One region of the Nonomuraea sp. CA-143628 genome, then DNA from elsewhere that is predicted to be linked to it. Evidence: riboswitches for the same ligand, from Rfam matches in the RefSeq annotation. Region 1 holds a riboswitch; each other region holds the start of a gene.
The links. A riboswitch is a leader RNA that binds a small molecule or an ion and turns the genes downstream of it on or off. The one in region 1 is predicted to bind thiamine pyrophosphate.
Positions count from the first base shown of each region.

Region 2: linked by a shared signal. The riboswitch ahead of ACQP2T_RS00765 (purine-cytosine permease family protein) and the one ahead of ACQP2T_RS39730 (FAD-dependent oxidoreductase) in region 1 are both predicted to bind thiamine pyrophosphate.
Region 3: linked by a shared signal. The riboswitch ahead of ACQP2T_RS40255 (TenA family protein) and the one ahead of ACQP2T_RS39730 (FAD-dependent oxidoreductase) in region 1 are both predicted to bind thiamine pyrophosphate.

Region 1 covers NZ_CP192072.1:8,735,652-8,739,898, reverse strand. The annotation lists gene pknB (Stk1 family PASTA domain-containing Ser/Thr kinase) at 1-19, opposite strand, end outside; gene ACQP2T_RS39740 (thiazole synthase) at 281-988, opposite strand; gene thiS (sulfur carrier protein ThiS) at 1,029-1,229, opposite strand; gene ACQP2T_RS39730 (FAD-dependent oxidoreductase) at 1,226-2,734, opposite strand; TPP riboswitch at 2,724-2,841, opposite strand; gene ACQP2T_RS39725 (NAD(P)/FAD-dependent oxidoreductase) at 2,900-4,063, shown strand; gene ACQP2T_RS39720 (Rv2175c family DNA-binding protein) at 4,094-4,247, shown strand, end outside.
Region 2 covers NZ_CP192072.1:147,066-151,312, forward strand. The annotation lists gene ACQP2T_RS00750 (MFS transporter) at 1-1,296, opposite strand, end outside; gene ACQP2T_RS00755 (winged helix-turn-helix transcriptional regulator) at 1,372-1,806, shown strand; gene ACQP2T_RS00760 (rhodanese-like domain-containing protein) at 1,803-2,126, shown strand; TPP riboswitch at 2,152-2,264, shown strand; gene ACQP2T_RS00765 (purine-cytosine permease family protein) at 2,255-3,598, shown strand; gene ACQP2T_RS00770 (methylated-DNA--[protein]-cysteine S-methyltransferase) at 3,608-4,174, opposite strand.
Region 3 covers NZ_CP192072.1:8,844,195-8,848,441, reverse strand. The annotation lists gene ACQP2T_RS40270 (hypothetical protein) at 83-301, shown strand; gene ACQP2T_RS40265 (hypothetical protein) at 291-734, opposite strand; gene ACQP2T_RS40260 (winged helix-turn-helix transcriptional regulator) at 1,048-1,230, opposite strand; TPP riboswitch at 1,611-1,706, shown strand; gene ACQP2T_RS40255 (TenA family protein) at 1,852-2,529, shown strand; gene ACQP2T_RS40250 (hypothetical protein) at 2,636-3,250, opposite strand; gene ACQP2T_RS40245 (DUF3043 domain-containing protein) at 3,400-3,984, opposite strand; gene ACQP2T_RS40240 (PspA/IM30 family protein) at 4,162-4,247, shown strand, end outside.

The DNA.
Region 1 (4,247 bases):
CCGCTGTCGTCGTGTCCACCCCGCTGAGTTTACGGGCGTTTTGCCACTGGCAAGGCCTGACCATCCGAAACCGATGCCGAGCCGTGCTCGTTGGAACGCGCCTATCTGGAATATAACCGGACATATCATGTCTCGCCGGTTCCGCGTGGCGTCGGTGGCTACAGGGCTGTCTGGGGGATTCTGGGTTGCTACGGGCTCGTCTGGGGGGCTTCGGGTGGCCACGGGACCGTGTGGGGTGCTCCGGGGTAGCTACACGGTCCCGTCAGCGGCCTTCGCGTGGTTACGGGCCCGTCGGGGAGGATGCCTCCGCGTAGCGGCGGCGGGGGATGCGGCCCGCCTGGTGGGCGAGCCGGCCCGCCTGGACGGCCGCTCTCATGGCCGCCGCCATCATCTCCGGCCGCTGCGCCCTGGTGACGGCCGTGGCCAGGAGTACGGCGTCGCAGCCCAGCTCCATCGCCAGAGCGGCGTCGCTGGCCGTACCGATGCCCGCGTCGAGGATCACCGGCACCGAGGCCGCCTCCACGATGAGCTCGATGTTGTGCGGGTTGCGGATGCCGAGGCCCGAGCCGATCGGCGCGCCGAGCGGCATCACCGCGGCACATCCGGCCAGCTCCAGGCGACGCGCCAGCGCCGGGTCGTCCCCGATGTACGGCAGCACCACGAACCCGTCGGCCACCAGCCGTTCGGCCGCGTCGAACGTCTCGATCGGGTCCGGCAGCAGCGTCCGCTCGTCGGCGATGACCTCGAGCTTGACCCAGTTCGTACCGAGCGCCTCCCTGGCCAGCCGGGCGGTCAGCACGGCGTCGCCCGCCGTGAAGCAACCGGCGGTGTTGGGCAGGACCTTGATGCCGCGTTCGCGCAGTACGTCGAGCACCGAGCCCGGCGCGCCGGGGTCGAGCCGCCGCATGGCGACGGTCGTCAGCTCGGTGCCGGACGCGACCAGCGCCTGGTCGAGCACCTCCAGCGACGGCGCGCCGCCGGTGCCCATGATGAGCCGGGAGGAGAACTTCTCCCCGGCTATGAGGAGATCATCCACCTTGCACCGCCGTCAGCACTTCCATCCGGTCACTGTCGCCGAGCGCCGTCGTCTCCCAGGCGCTCCGCGTCACCACCTCGTCGTTCACGGCCACGGCCACGCCGGTCGTCGCCGTGGTGAGCGTGAGTACGGCCTGCGCCACGGTGGTGCCGTCGGGCACCTCGTGTGGGGCCCCATTGATGGTCACATTCATGAAATATCCCGATACCTCAGCGGCGAGCACAGCTCCGCGAGCTCGCTCTCCTCACCCAGCAGAATGGCCGCCGTGAGCGGGGCCAGCAGCACCCCGCCCCGGTGATGCCCAGTGGCCAGCACCAGCCCTGGTGTCCCGCTGGGCCCGATGAGTGGGACGTTGTCCGGTGTGCCCGGACGCAGCCCCGCCACCACATCGGCGATCTCCAGCTCGGTGACGCCGGGCACCAGCTCGTGGGCGTCCCGCAGCAGCTCGTACAGTCCGCCCGCCGTCACCCTCGTGTCGAACCCCAGCTCCTCCTGGGTCGCCCCGACCACCAGCTCACCGTCACCCCTCGGCACCAGGTAGACGGATGTGCCGTGGACCGTCCCGCGTACGCACCTGCCGAGCAGGGACTGGGGGGAGCGCAGCCGCATGATCTGCCCCTTGACCGGGCGTACCGGGACATCGACCAGCCCGGCGCTCCACGCCCCGGCCGCCAGCACGACCCGCTCGCCCCGGATCTCGTCGGGGAAGTCTGCCTGCGGGAGGCCCTTGTCTTGGGTGGCCGTCTGGTTCAGGGTGGCCGTTCCGTCTTGGGTGGCCGTCTGGTTCGGGGTGGCCGCCTGGTTCGGGGCGGGTGTTTGGTTCAGGGTGGGTCTCCGGTCCGGCGCTGCCGTCCAGTCCGGGGCGGGCCTCCGGTTCGGGGTGGTCGGCCGGTCCGGGGGTGCGAGGCGTACGCCCACCACCTTGTCGCCGTCCTGGAGCAGTTCGCTGACGCGAGCCCGGACGATTGGGACGCCCAGGCGGTCGAGCGCGGCCAGGAGGGCGGTGGTGACGCGGCGCGGATCCACCCAGGCGTCGCCACGGGCCAGTAGCCCACCGCGTACGGAGGGCGCCAGCATGGGCTCCAGCCGACGGCACTCGCGCCCGGTGAGCCGCTCGACCGGCAGCCCCAGCTTCTCCATGAACGCGGCCAGCTCACCGAGGGCCGCCAGATCGTCGGCCCCGAACGCCACGGCCAGCGTCCCGTCGGCCCGGAAGTCCAGCCCGGCCCGCGCGGCCTCGCTGAGCCCGCTAACGGCCGCTTCAGACGGTCCGGCCCCGTCAAGCTCAGACGCTCCGATCTCGTCGAGGCGGGTCGCGGCGGGTCCCGTAGCAGCATGGAGGCCGACGTCGGAGGCGGCGAATCCCGTACCGGCATCGAGCTGAGGGAGGTTGGCGGCGGGTCCCGTACCGGCATCGAGCTGAGGGAGGTTGGCGGCGGGTTCCGTACCGGCAACGAGGCCGGCGTCGGTGGCGAGTTCGGTGGCGAAGGACGGCCAGCGGCGCAGTGCGGCGAGGCCCAGCCGGAGCAGCGGCTCCTCCGTGTAGGTGACCTCGCTCACCGGCGCCAGCATGCCCGCCGCCGCGTGCGAGGCCCCAGAGGCCGGTGCCGGGTCGACCACGGTGACCGGCCGCCCCGAGCGGGACAGGCGCCAGGCGATGGACAGCCCGATGATCCCGCCGCCTACGACGATGTCCACGTCCGCTCCCTTCGCCGGCATGATCCGGATCAGGTGTCTTGCGGTCGAAGGCCCGGTGCAGCCTTCCTCTCAGCCCGGTAAACGGCCGGACTCCCGCGCGTCTTACGCCTCCACCCTACGGCCTCGGCGCGACGTCCCGGCACAGGCCCCGTTATGGTCTTGAACGTGAATCATGTGGTGGTGGCAGGCGCCGGTCTGGCCGGTGTACGGAGTGTCGAGGCGCTGCGCGCGAAAGGGTTCGACGGCAGGATCACGCTGATCGGGCAAGAGCGGCACCGGCCGTACGACCGGCCACCCTTGTCGAAGGCGGTCCTGTCCGGCAGCAGTGACTCCAGCTTCGTCGACGCCGACCTCGCCGTGCTGGAGGTGGACTTCTGGCCGGGCGTCTCGGCCAAGGCGCTGCGTCCCGGCGTCGTCGAGACCACCGAGGGCGAGCTCGGCTACGACGGCCTGGTGATCGCCACCGGAGCCGAGCCGATCACGCTGCCCGGTGACGGCCGTCAGCACGTGCTGCGTACCCTCGACGACGCGCTGGAGCTGCGCGCCCGGCTCGTCAAGGGCGCCCACGTGGTGATCATCGGCGCCGGCTGGATCGGCGCCGAGGTGGCCACCGCCGCCCGCCGGGCCGGCTGCGAGGTGACCGTGATCGAGGCGGGCCCCACCCCGCTCGCCCAGGCGGTCGGCCCCGAGATCGGCGCCCGCACCCAGGGCTGGTACGAGGGCATCGACCTGCGGCTGAACACCCTGGTCGGCTCCGTGGACGACGGCGGCGTCACGCTCGCGGACGGAAGCCTCATCGAGGCGCACGTGGTCGTCACCGGCGTCGGCGTGCGCCCGACCGTCGGCTGGCTCGCGGGCTCCGGCATCGACCTGGACAACGGCGTCGTCACCGACGAACACCTCGCCACCTCCCTGCCGAACGTCGTGGCCGTGGGCGACTGCGCCGCCTGGTGGTCGCGCCGGTTCGAGACCAGGCTGAGGGTCGAGCACTGGGACGCCGCGCTCAACTCACCCGAGGTGGCCGCCGCCACGCTGCTGGGCGTGGAGGCCGCCTATGACCCGGTGCCTTATTTCTGGTCCGAGCAGTTCGGCCACATGGTCCAGTACGCGGGCCACCACCCGGCCGGAGACCGCCTCCTCTACCGGGGCGAACTCGGCGGAAAATGGTCGGCCTGCTGGCTCACCTCGGACGACACCCTGGCCGCCGTACTCGCCGTGGATCGGCCCCGAGACCTCGTGCAGGGCCGCAGAATCATCGAAGCCGGACACCGCGTGGACGCCGAACGCCTGGTAGATCCCGACCTCTCCCTACGGGACTGTGTTGTTTGAGCAAGCACGCCATGTGGTAGTTGTGGTTTCGTGACGCTTTCTGTTGCGCAGATCGACCGGGAGACCGACCAGCTCGTCGCCGAGTGGCTCACTCTCCCCGAAGTGGCCGCGCGCCTAGACCTTTCGATAGGGCGGGCCAAGCAACTCCTCAAGGACCGCAAACTGCTCGGTGTGCGCCGGGGTG
Region 2 (4,247 bases), 5.2 Mb from region 1:
CGCCGTCCTGATGGCCGCCAGCCCGGCCTCGGCGGAGGTCGCGTCGCCCAGTGCCGCCACGCTGACCGCCGTCACCATGGACAGCCCGAGCGCCGCGCCGAACTGGAAGGCCGAGTTCAGCAGTCCACCGGCCAAGCCCTGCTCGTCCTCCGCGATGCCCTCCGTGGCGACGATCGTGAGCGGGCCGTACACGAAGGCGAACATCAGGCCGATCAGCAGCATCGACGGCAGCATGGCCGCGTACGACCAGTCCATCCCGACCCCCACGAACAGGCCGTAGGCCGCGAGCCCGGACAGCAGGCCGCCGAAGATCACCCGGGCGTTGCCGTACCTCTGGACCAGCCAGGGGGTCAGCGTGGGCGCGAGCACCACGTCGGCGGCGGCGGCGAGCAGGGCCAGGCCGGTCTGGACGGTGGACCAGCCGCGCAACTCCTGCAGGTACAGCGTGACCAGGAACTGGAAGCCGAAGAACGACGCGGTGAGCAGCAGCGCCGTCAGGTTGGCGCGCACCAGTGGCGCGGAGCGCAGGATGCCCAGGCGGACGAGCGGGGTGGCCGACCGCCGCTCGATCGCCACGAAGGCCGCCAGCAGCGCCGCTCCGCCCGCGAATGCGCCGATGGTCCAGGCCGGGCCGTCGGCGGGGTGCTCCAGTCGTACCAGGCCGTAGACCAGCAGGGTCATCGCGCCGGTGATGGTCGCGGCTCCGGCCAGGTCGACGCCGCCGGTGGGCCGGGGCGTCGGCTGCTCCTTCAGCAGTGGGACGGCGGCGATCAGGATCGCCAGCGAGAAGAGGACGGGCGCGAAGAAGACCCAGCGCCAGCCGATCGAGCTCAGCAGACCACCGATCACCAGCCCGAGCGCGAACCCGGCGGCCCCCGTCCCCGCGTACACCAGCAGCGCGCGGTTGCGCTGCCTGCCCTCGGGGAAGCTCGTGGTGATCAGCGACAGCCCGGCGGGCATCATGAAGGCGGCCGCGACCCCGGTGAGGAACCTGGCGACCAGCAGCACCCACCCCTCGGTCGCGAACCCGCCCAGCCCGGAGAACACCACGAACACGCCGAGCCAGAGCAGGAACATCCTGCGCCTGCCCAGCAGGTCGGCCGCCCGGCCGCCGAGCAGGATGAAACCGCCACAGCCCAGGACGTAGGCGCTCACCACCCCGCTCAGCATGCCCGTGGACAGCCCCAGATCGGCCCTGATCGACGGCAGGGCCACGTTCAGCATGGCCACGTCGGTGCCCTCGATGAAGATGGCCCCGCACAGCACGATCAACATGCCCCAAGCGCGTTTGGACATGGTCGACTCCCGGTTACTTATCGGCATTCGGTTATCTCTGGTAACCGTCCAAATCATCCGGCAGTATGAAATGTCATGGAAGACGGCACTTCTAAGTCACCCGGTTACTGCGAGAGCACCGTGGACGACGACTACGACGTGTGGCAGTGGGACACCAGGGAGGACTGCGAGGTCCGGCAGATACTCGACCGCGTCGCCGACAAGTGGTCGCTGCTGGTCATCGCGCTGCTCGACTGCCAGAGCCTGCGCTTCACCCAGCTGCGCCGCGAGATCGACGGGGTCAGCCAGCGGATGCTCAGCGTGACCCTGCGCCACCTGGAGCGCGACGGCCTGGTCAGCCGTACGGTCCACCCCGTCGTGCCGCCACGGGTCGACTACGCGCTCACGCCGCTCGGCCGGACGCTGCACCAGACGATCAAGAGCCTGGTCACCTGGACCGAGGAGCACCGGCAGGAGATCGCCACGGCCCGTGCCGCCTACGACCAGCGACGCGAGATGATGGAGGCATGACGGTTCCAGAGATCTCGGCCGGCGACGTTCCCGCCGACGCCTACCTGCTCGACGTGCGTGAACAGGACGAATGGATGGCCGGGCACGCCCCCGAGGCGGTGCACATCCCGATGACGCAGATCCAGGGGCGGGTCGAGGAGGTGCCGGGCGACCGGACCGTCTACGTGGTCTGCCGGGTCGGCGGCCGGTCGTTCCAGGTCGCGGCCTGGCTCAACCAGCTCGGGCGCGAGGCGGTCAACGTCGACGGCGGCATGCAGTCGTGGGCGGGCGCGCGCCGCCCGATGGTCAGCGAGACGGGGCGCCCGCCGTTCGTCGCCTGACGGATGGCATAATCCGCTCGACAACTACACAAACCGCGGGAGCTCGGGGTGCACCGGGCTGAGAGGGCGACTGACCTGTCGCCGACCGCATGAACCTGTCCGGGTAATGCCGGCGTAGGGAGTGTGAGATGACGCATGTCGTCGACGAAGTCCCGCTGACCCTCGAAGGGACGCCCCCCAAGACGCTCGGGCTGCTCGACCAGGGGGCCCTGTGGGCGAACCTGGCCGTCAGCCTGCTGGGGTTCAGCGGCGCGCTGTTCCTGCTCGACCCGCTCGGCGGCAGCCCGCTCAGCCTGACCGCCGCCCTGCTCGCCGCGCTCGTCGGCAGCCTGGTCGGCACGGCCATGGTGGGGCTGTCGGCCATCCCGGGCACGCAGACCGGGCGGCCGGCGATGGTGCTGCTGCGCGGGTTGTTCGGGGCGCGGCTGTCCTACATCCCGACCGTGCTCAACATCGTCCAGATGATCGGGTGGGGCGCCTTCGAGCTGTGGGTGATCGCCAAGGGCGCGATGGCCATCTTCGGCGCCGTGGTGCCGTACCAGGTGTGGGTGGTGGTGGCGGGGGCGCTGACCACGTCGCTGACCATCTGGCCGCTCGGGTCGGTCCGGCTGCTTCGGCGCTACGTCACCATCGGAGTGATCATCTCGCTGGTCTGGTTCGCGGTGGCGTTCCTGTCCAAGGCTCCGGCGCAGGGCGGCGGGTCGTGGACGGCGTTCGCGCCCGCGGTCGACTACGTCATCGCGCTGTCGGTCTCGTGGGTGCCGATCGCCGCCGACTTCGCCCGGCACTCCAGGTCGAGCCGGGCGGCCTTCGCGGGCGTGGTCGGCGGCTACACGCTGGCGCAGGTCGCCTGCCTGGGGCTGGGCGTCTACGCGGTGGCCATCGCCGGGTCCGCCGCGGTGGCCGCCGACGGCACGGCCGTGTTCGGGGCGTTCGTCGCGGTGCCGCTGGGCGCGCTGTTCTTCGCGATCCTGGTGTTGCGGGAGGCCGACCAGTCGTTCGCGAACGTCTACTCCACGACCATGTCCCTGCAGAACCTCATGCCGCGCGTCGACCGGCGGGTCTTCTCGATCGCCATCGGCGTGCTGACCACCGCCATCGCGCTGGTGGTCGACGTGAACTCCTACGGGGCGTTCCTGGGAGTGATCGGGGCGGTGTTCGTGCCGATGTTCGCGGTGCTGGCGGTCGACTACTTCCTGCTCGGCGGATCCTCGGGGTGGAACACCGACGAGGACGCGCCCGCCCGCTGGTCCATGCTGGTGCCCTGGGCGCTCGGCTTCGTGGCCTACTGGCTGACCACCTCCACGCCCACGGTCGCGCAGTGGGACGGCCTCTGGGCGGCCGTACGCGAGGCGATCGGGTTCACCAGGCAGCTGTGGATGAACGGGGCCCTGGGCGCGGCTCTGGTGGCGGCTCTGGTGACGCTGGCGATCGGCTGGGCGACCAGGCGCGCGTCGATCACGCGTCGCTGAGTACGTACCTCAGGCCCTTGAGCGCTTTTCGATGTTGAGGAGATGACGCTTGGCGGCCTGGCCGCCCGCGTAGTCGCCGAGCTCGCCGTCGCCCGGCACGATCCGGTGGCACGGCACGACCACGCAGACGGGGTTGGCGTTGAGCGCGTTGCCGACCGCGCGCAGTGCGCGCGGGCGGCCGATGCTCTCGCCGATCTCGTCGAGGGTCGCCGTCTCGCCGTAGGGCACGGCCATGGTCTTCTGCAGCACCGTACGGGCGAACGTCGTGGCGATGGACAGGTCCACCGGCGTGGCGAAGGCCCGCAGGCGCCCGGAGAAGTAGGCGTCGAGCTCCCTGCGCACCGGGTCGAGCCGCCCGGGGTCGGGCCCGACGAACGCGCCCACATGCCGGACGACCAACTCGAAGACGGTGTCCTTCGACTCGAAGCTGCACGCCACGATGCCTTTGCCGCTCACCGCCAGCACCAGCCGGCCGACCGCGCCGTCATAGGTGCCGAACGCCACATCGGGCGGCACCTCGCCGCGATAGGTGGCGGAAGTCACCCGCAGCAGGGCATCGAGGTCTCCACTGGACATACCCGCCACCCTCTTCCGCCGCCCTGAAAGGCCGTGCCCGCAGCGTATCGGACGGATCGCCCGACGAACGCCG
Region 3 (4,247 bases), 110 kb from region 1:
TCGCGTACGGCGTCCGTTCCATGCGGGTCAGCCTGCCGTTCGTCGCGCTCCGGCGACGCGAGACCTGGACCAGGCCGTACGGATGCTGTTGGGCGAGCGCGAGCGGCGCGAGGCGGGCGGACGATCCATGGCCGTGCTGCCGGGGCCGCAAAGCCTGGTGGTTCGCGAGCCCCTGGCCAAGGGATCGTCCGGGTTGGCCGCGCCGCCGATGGACCAGGCGCGTGCCCGGCCGATCGACCTGCTGGATCGGACGCCGGGTGCTGGAGTACGGCATCCGGCGGGCTCGCCGTCTATTGCTTGAGATCGTCCTTGCTGACGACCTCCGTGCACTTGAAGCCCGCCTTGTCGGCTGCGGCCTTGTCGGTCTGCCGGATGCTCTCCAGGTCGAGCGAGCCATGGGCGAAGGCTTGCAGGTCCTTCTTGTTGCTGTACTTCACCAGGACGTTGGCCATGCACGACACGAACTTCGTCACGGCCGCCGGCTTGTACGGCAGCTCCTTTATCTCCCGCGTTTTGCGCAGCTGATCCATGACGCCGGTTTTGACGCTTTCACCGGCGGGGGCGGCTGTTTTTTCCGTCGCCTTCTGGTTCGTGTCCGCGGCTTCGGCAGCGGTGGTTCCCGTGGCGGCGGTTTCGCCGCTGCCACTGCCGCTGCCGCATGAGGTCAGCGTCAGAACCAAGAACGCCGCCGCCATTGCCGGGGCGAGTTTATAGCCGGTACGTAAAATGCGCATGAAAATCCTCCTTGCTGTGAGCCGTGCGGCCACAGGGAGTTGATCCTGGTGATTCGGCGCATGCCGAGAAGAGGCGATGCGGGGCGTTTAGAGCCCGCTCGGATGATACAGGCCGAAGCGCTTCCGGCTTACCCGATGGCCGATACCCGAGGTAGCACTTCCTGACTTCTCAAATGAAACACTGCCAGGCTTCTCAAATGAAACCCTGCGCCGGGCACGGCGCGCATTACGGGCGAGCCAGTCTAAGGCACCAAGAGAGGAATTCAGACCTGGTCCGGGTTCGGCAACGGGCTCAATCGTTCGCTCTGCGGAATCAGTCGATCGTCGCCCGGCGTTCGATATGACGGCGGCCGAACAGCGGCATGCTCTCGACGATCGGCAACGCCGAACGCCCGTATTCCGTCAGCGAATACTCCACCGGCACCGGGGCCTTTCCCGCCGGCTCGCGATTGACCAGACCGTCGGCGGCCGGCTCCCGGAGTTGTTCGGCCGGCACTTCCTGGCGGAGCCACCTGCCGCAGGTCGGCGAAGTGTTCGGGCGATTCGGCGAGCCACTCCAGGATGATGAGCTTCCACTTGCCGCCGATCGTGGCGGTCGTGGCGGAGAGGGACGGCCTTAATGGTCGAGGTGCGGACCCTATCGGGTGAAGGAAGGCCGCCGCGCGGAATTCATCGAATTCTTCGAGGCGCCGGCGATTCCCGCTCGGCACGCGGCCGGAATGAAGGTGCTCGGGTCGTTGGTCGACCGCGAGAATCCCCGGCAAGTTCGGCTGGATGCGTGCCTTCCGCCTCGCTGGGGAACGCGACCGGATGAAGACCGCCCCCTCGCGGGCCCATAGTGGACCGCCGTCCGCGACCATGACCTCTGTTACCCTGATCTGCGACGCGGGGTGCCCGGCAGGTCGGGCTGAGATCACACCCGTAGAACCTGATCTAGTTCGCACTAGCGAAGGGACGTCCGGGTGGCTCCCGTTTCCAAGATCCTCTCCGTTGTCGGCACCGGCTCGAGGGTGGACGGCCAGGGATATCTGAACGGCGCGCCGCGGGCCGCGGGCGTTCTCCAGGCCGGGGGAGACGGCCCCGTCCACCATTTCCACGCACTCTGGTGAGTGAGGGTATGTTCTGCGATGAAATCTGGATGCGCGCGGCCAAGCTGCTCGACGCGATCCGCGACCATCCGTTCAACAACGCGCTCGGGGACGGCGGTCTCGACCGGGAGCGTTTCGCCTTCTATCTCGTTCAGGACAGCCGTTATCTGACGGCGTACGCGAAAACGCTGGCGACGGCGGCGGCGCGGGCGGACGATTCCTCCGACGCCGCGTTCTTCGCTCAGTCCGCCCATACGGCGCTGACGGTCGAACGGGCCCTGCACGGCCGTTATCTCGGCGAATTCGGCCTGGACGCCGAGGAGATGGCGGCCATTCCCACCTCGCCCACCTGCCTGGCGTACGCGTCCTACCTTCAGGCCACCGCGCTCACCGCGCCGCTACCCGTGCTCGCCGCCGCCGTGCTGCCGTGTTTCTGGGTCTACCAGGACGTCGGCACGGCACTGCTGGCGCGTACGGAGGGGCGGCGCGACCATCCGTACCACGCGTGGATCGCCACCTATTCCGACCCCGCCTTCGCCGTCTCCGCCGAACAGGCGAGGGCCATCACCGACCGGCAGGCCGCCCAGTCCGGCCCCGCCATCCGCGAAGCCATGGCGGAGGCGTTCATCCGGGCGACCGAATACGAGTGGATGTTCTGGGACAGCGCGTGGCGCCTCGAAGCCTGGCCCACCCGCCAATGGCTGTGAACGAGCCCCTGCCGCTCGTCGAAAAAATCGAAAGAGGCGCCCGCCCGTGACAGATCGGCGCCCCCACCTGGCGCCGCGACAGCTCTTTCCACTGGTGGCCGTGAACTCACTCCAGGAGGCTCGGCTTCACGGTGAGCACCTGTACGGCGACCGTCTCATAAGGCAGGAACTGAGCGATGATCTTACCGAGGGTCATTTCGGTGGGATCGCTGGTCGGGCTGCGGTCGGCGAGGGAGTAGATCATCGGCCCTTCCTTGGCGGGGCCGGTCGAGGCGGTGCCCGAGACGGTCACGGTGTGGAACGCGTCGGCGGAGCCGCCGATCATGACGATGACGTCGCCCGCCACGGTACGCAGGCCCGCGAGCTCGTCCACCGGCACGCGATCCTTCGACACCGGATCGCACAGAAAGCCCGCCCACGCCTCCGACCCGCCGTCGTACTTGGTCGAGGACCGGTTCCGCATGCCCAGCAGGAACGTCTTCTCGCTGATGTGCCCGGCCCTGAGCAGGGCATAGGGCAGGAGTTCGAAGCACATCAACTGGATGGGCGCCGCGATGTGATCCGGAACTCCCGTGCCGGTACGCCAGGAGCTCCCGCTGCCCCAGGTGATGGCCTCTATCCCCATCAGGCCCTTGACCGCGAGCGCGCACTTCGCCCCGGTCGTCCCGCGGCTGTCCGACGACGATGTGGAGCCGGTGCTCTCGGGCGGACGATCTGTCATGCGCGACAGTCTGACTCCGCCACGAGGGGCTGAACACCCCGCGAGCGTGTCCACATCCGGCCTTGGGCGGCCGACGCCCGCGGTCACCCGAGGAGTGCCGCGCTGGGAGAAGCAGGAGCGAAACGGCGCGAAAGCCGCAGTGAACCGCGTTACTTCTTGGGCGGCACCGGCTTGCCGCCCGGCAGGACCGTGGGCGGCGGGAAGCGCAGCTTGCGGATCTGCAGGGCCCGCATCGCGGCGTAGAAGCCGACGCCGCGCAGGTTCTCCTTGGGATACTTCTCCGCCACCAGCTTCTTGATCCGCCAGGCCACGAAGATCGAGGTGAAGAGCACACCGATCATCATGATCGGCCAGCCGATCGTGATCACGTAGCCGAGCACCAGCGGACGGATGTCGGCCGGCCACGGGATCCACGTCGCCAGCAGGATCACCAGCGAGAACGGCAGGAAGTATTGGCTCGGCAGCCGCCGCGAGTCGACCCAGTCGCGCGCGAACTTGCGCGCCGGGCCCTTGTCGCGGGCCGGGAAATAGCGTTCGTCGCCCGCGAGCATGCCCTTGCGGGCCCGCTCGCGCTCGACGGTCTGCTTGGCGCGGGCCTGTCGATAGGCCTCTTTGCGGTCCTTGGGCGCGGTGACCGGCTGGCGCCGTCTGCCTTCCGCGTCCCGGCGCTTGGGTGTGGGACGACCCTTGCCCTGGGGCTTAGGATCGTCAATGGGGACGGGGGTGTCGTCCACGGAGGTTTGGGAACGGCGTCGCAACACGACGTCAACCCTACCTGGATGGCAACTTAGTGACGCCCCCGTGCGTTATGCGTAGGGTAATCCCAAGGCGGCTGCGCTGCACTGGGTGAACACCAGCACGACCTAAGAAGGGGACGGCCGACGCGCATGAGCGTGATGAAGAGACTTTCGATGATCTTCAAGTCCAAGGCCAACAAGGCCCTGGACAAAATGGAGGATCCGCGCGAGACCCTCGACTATTCCTACCAGCGGCAACT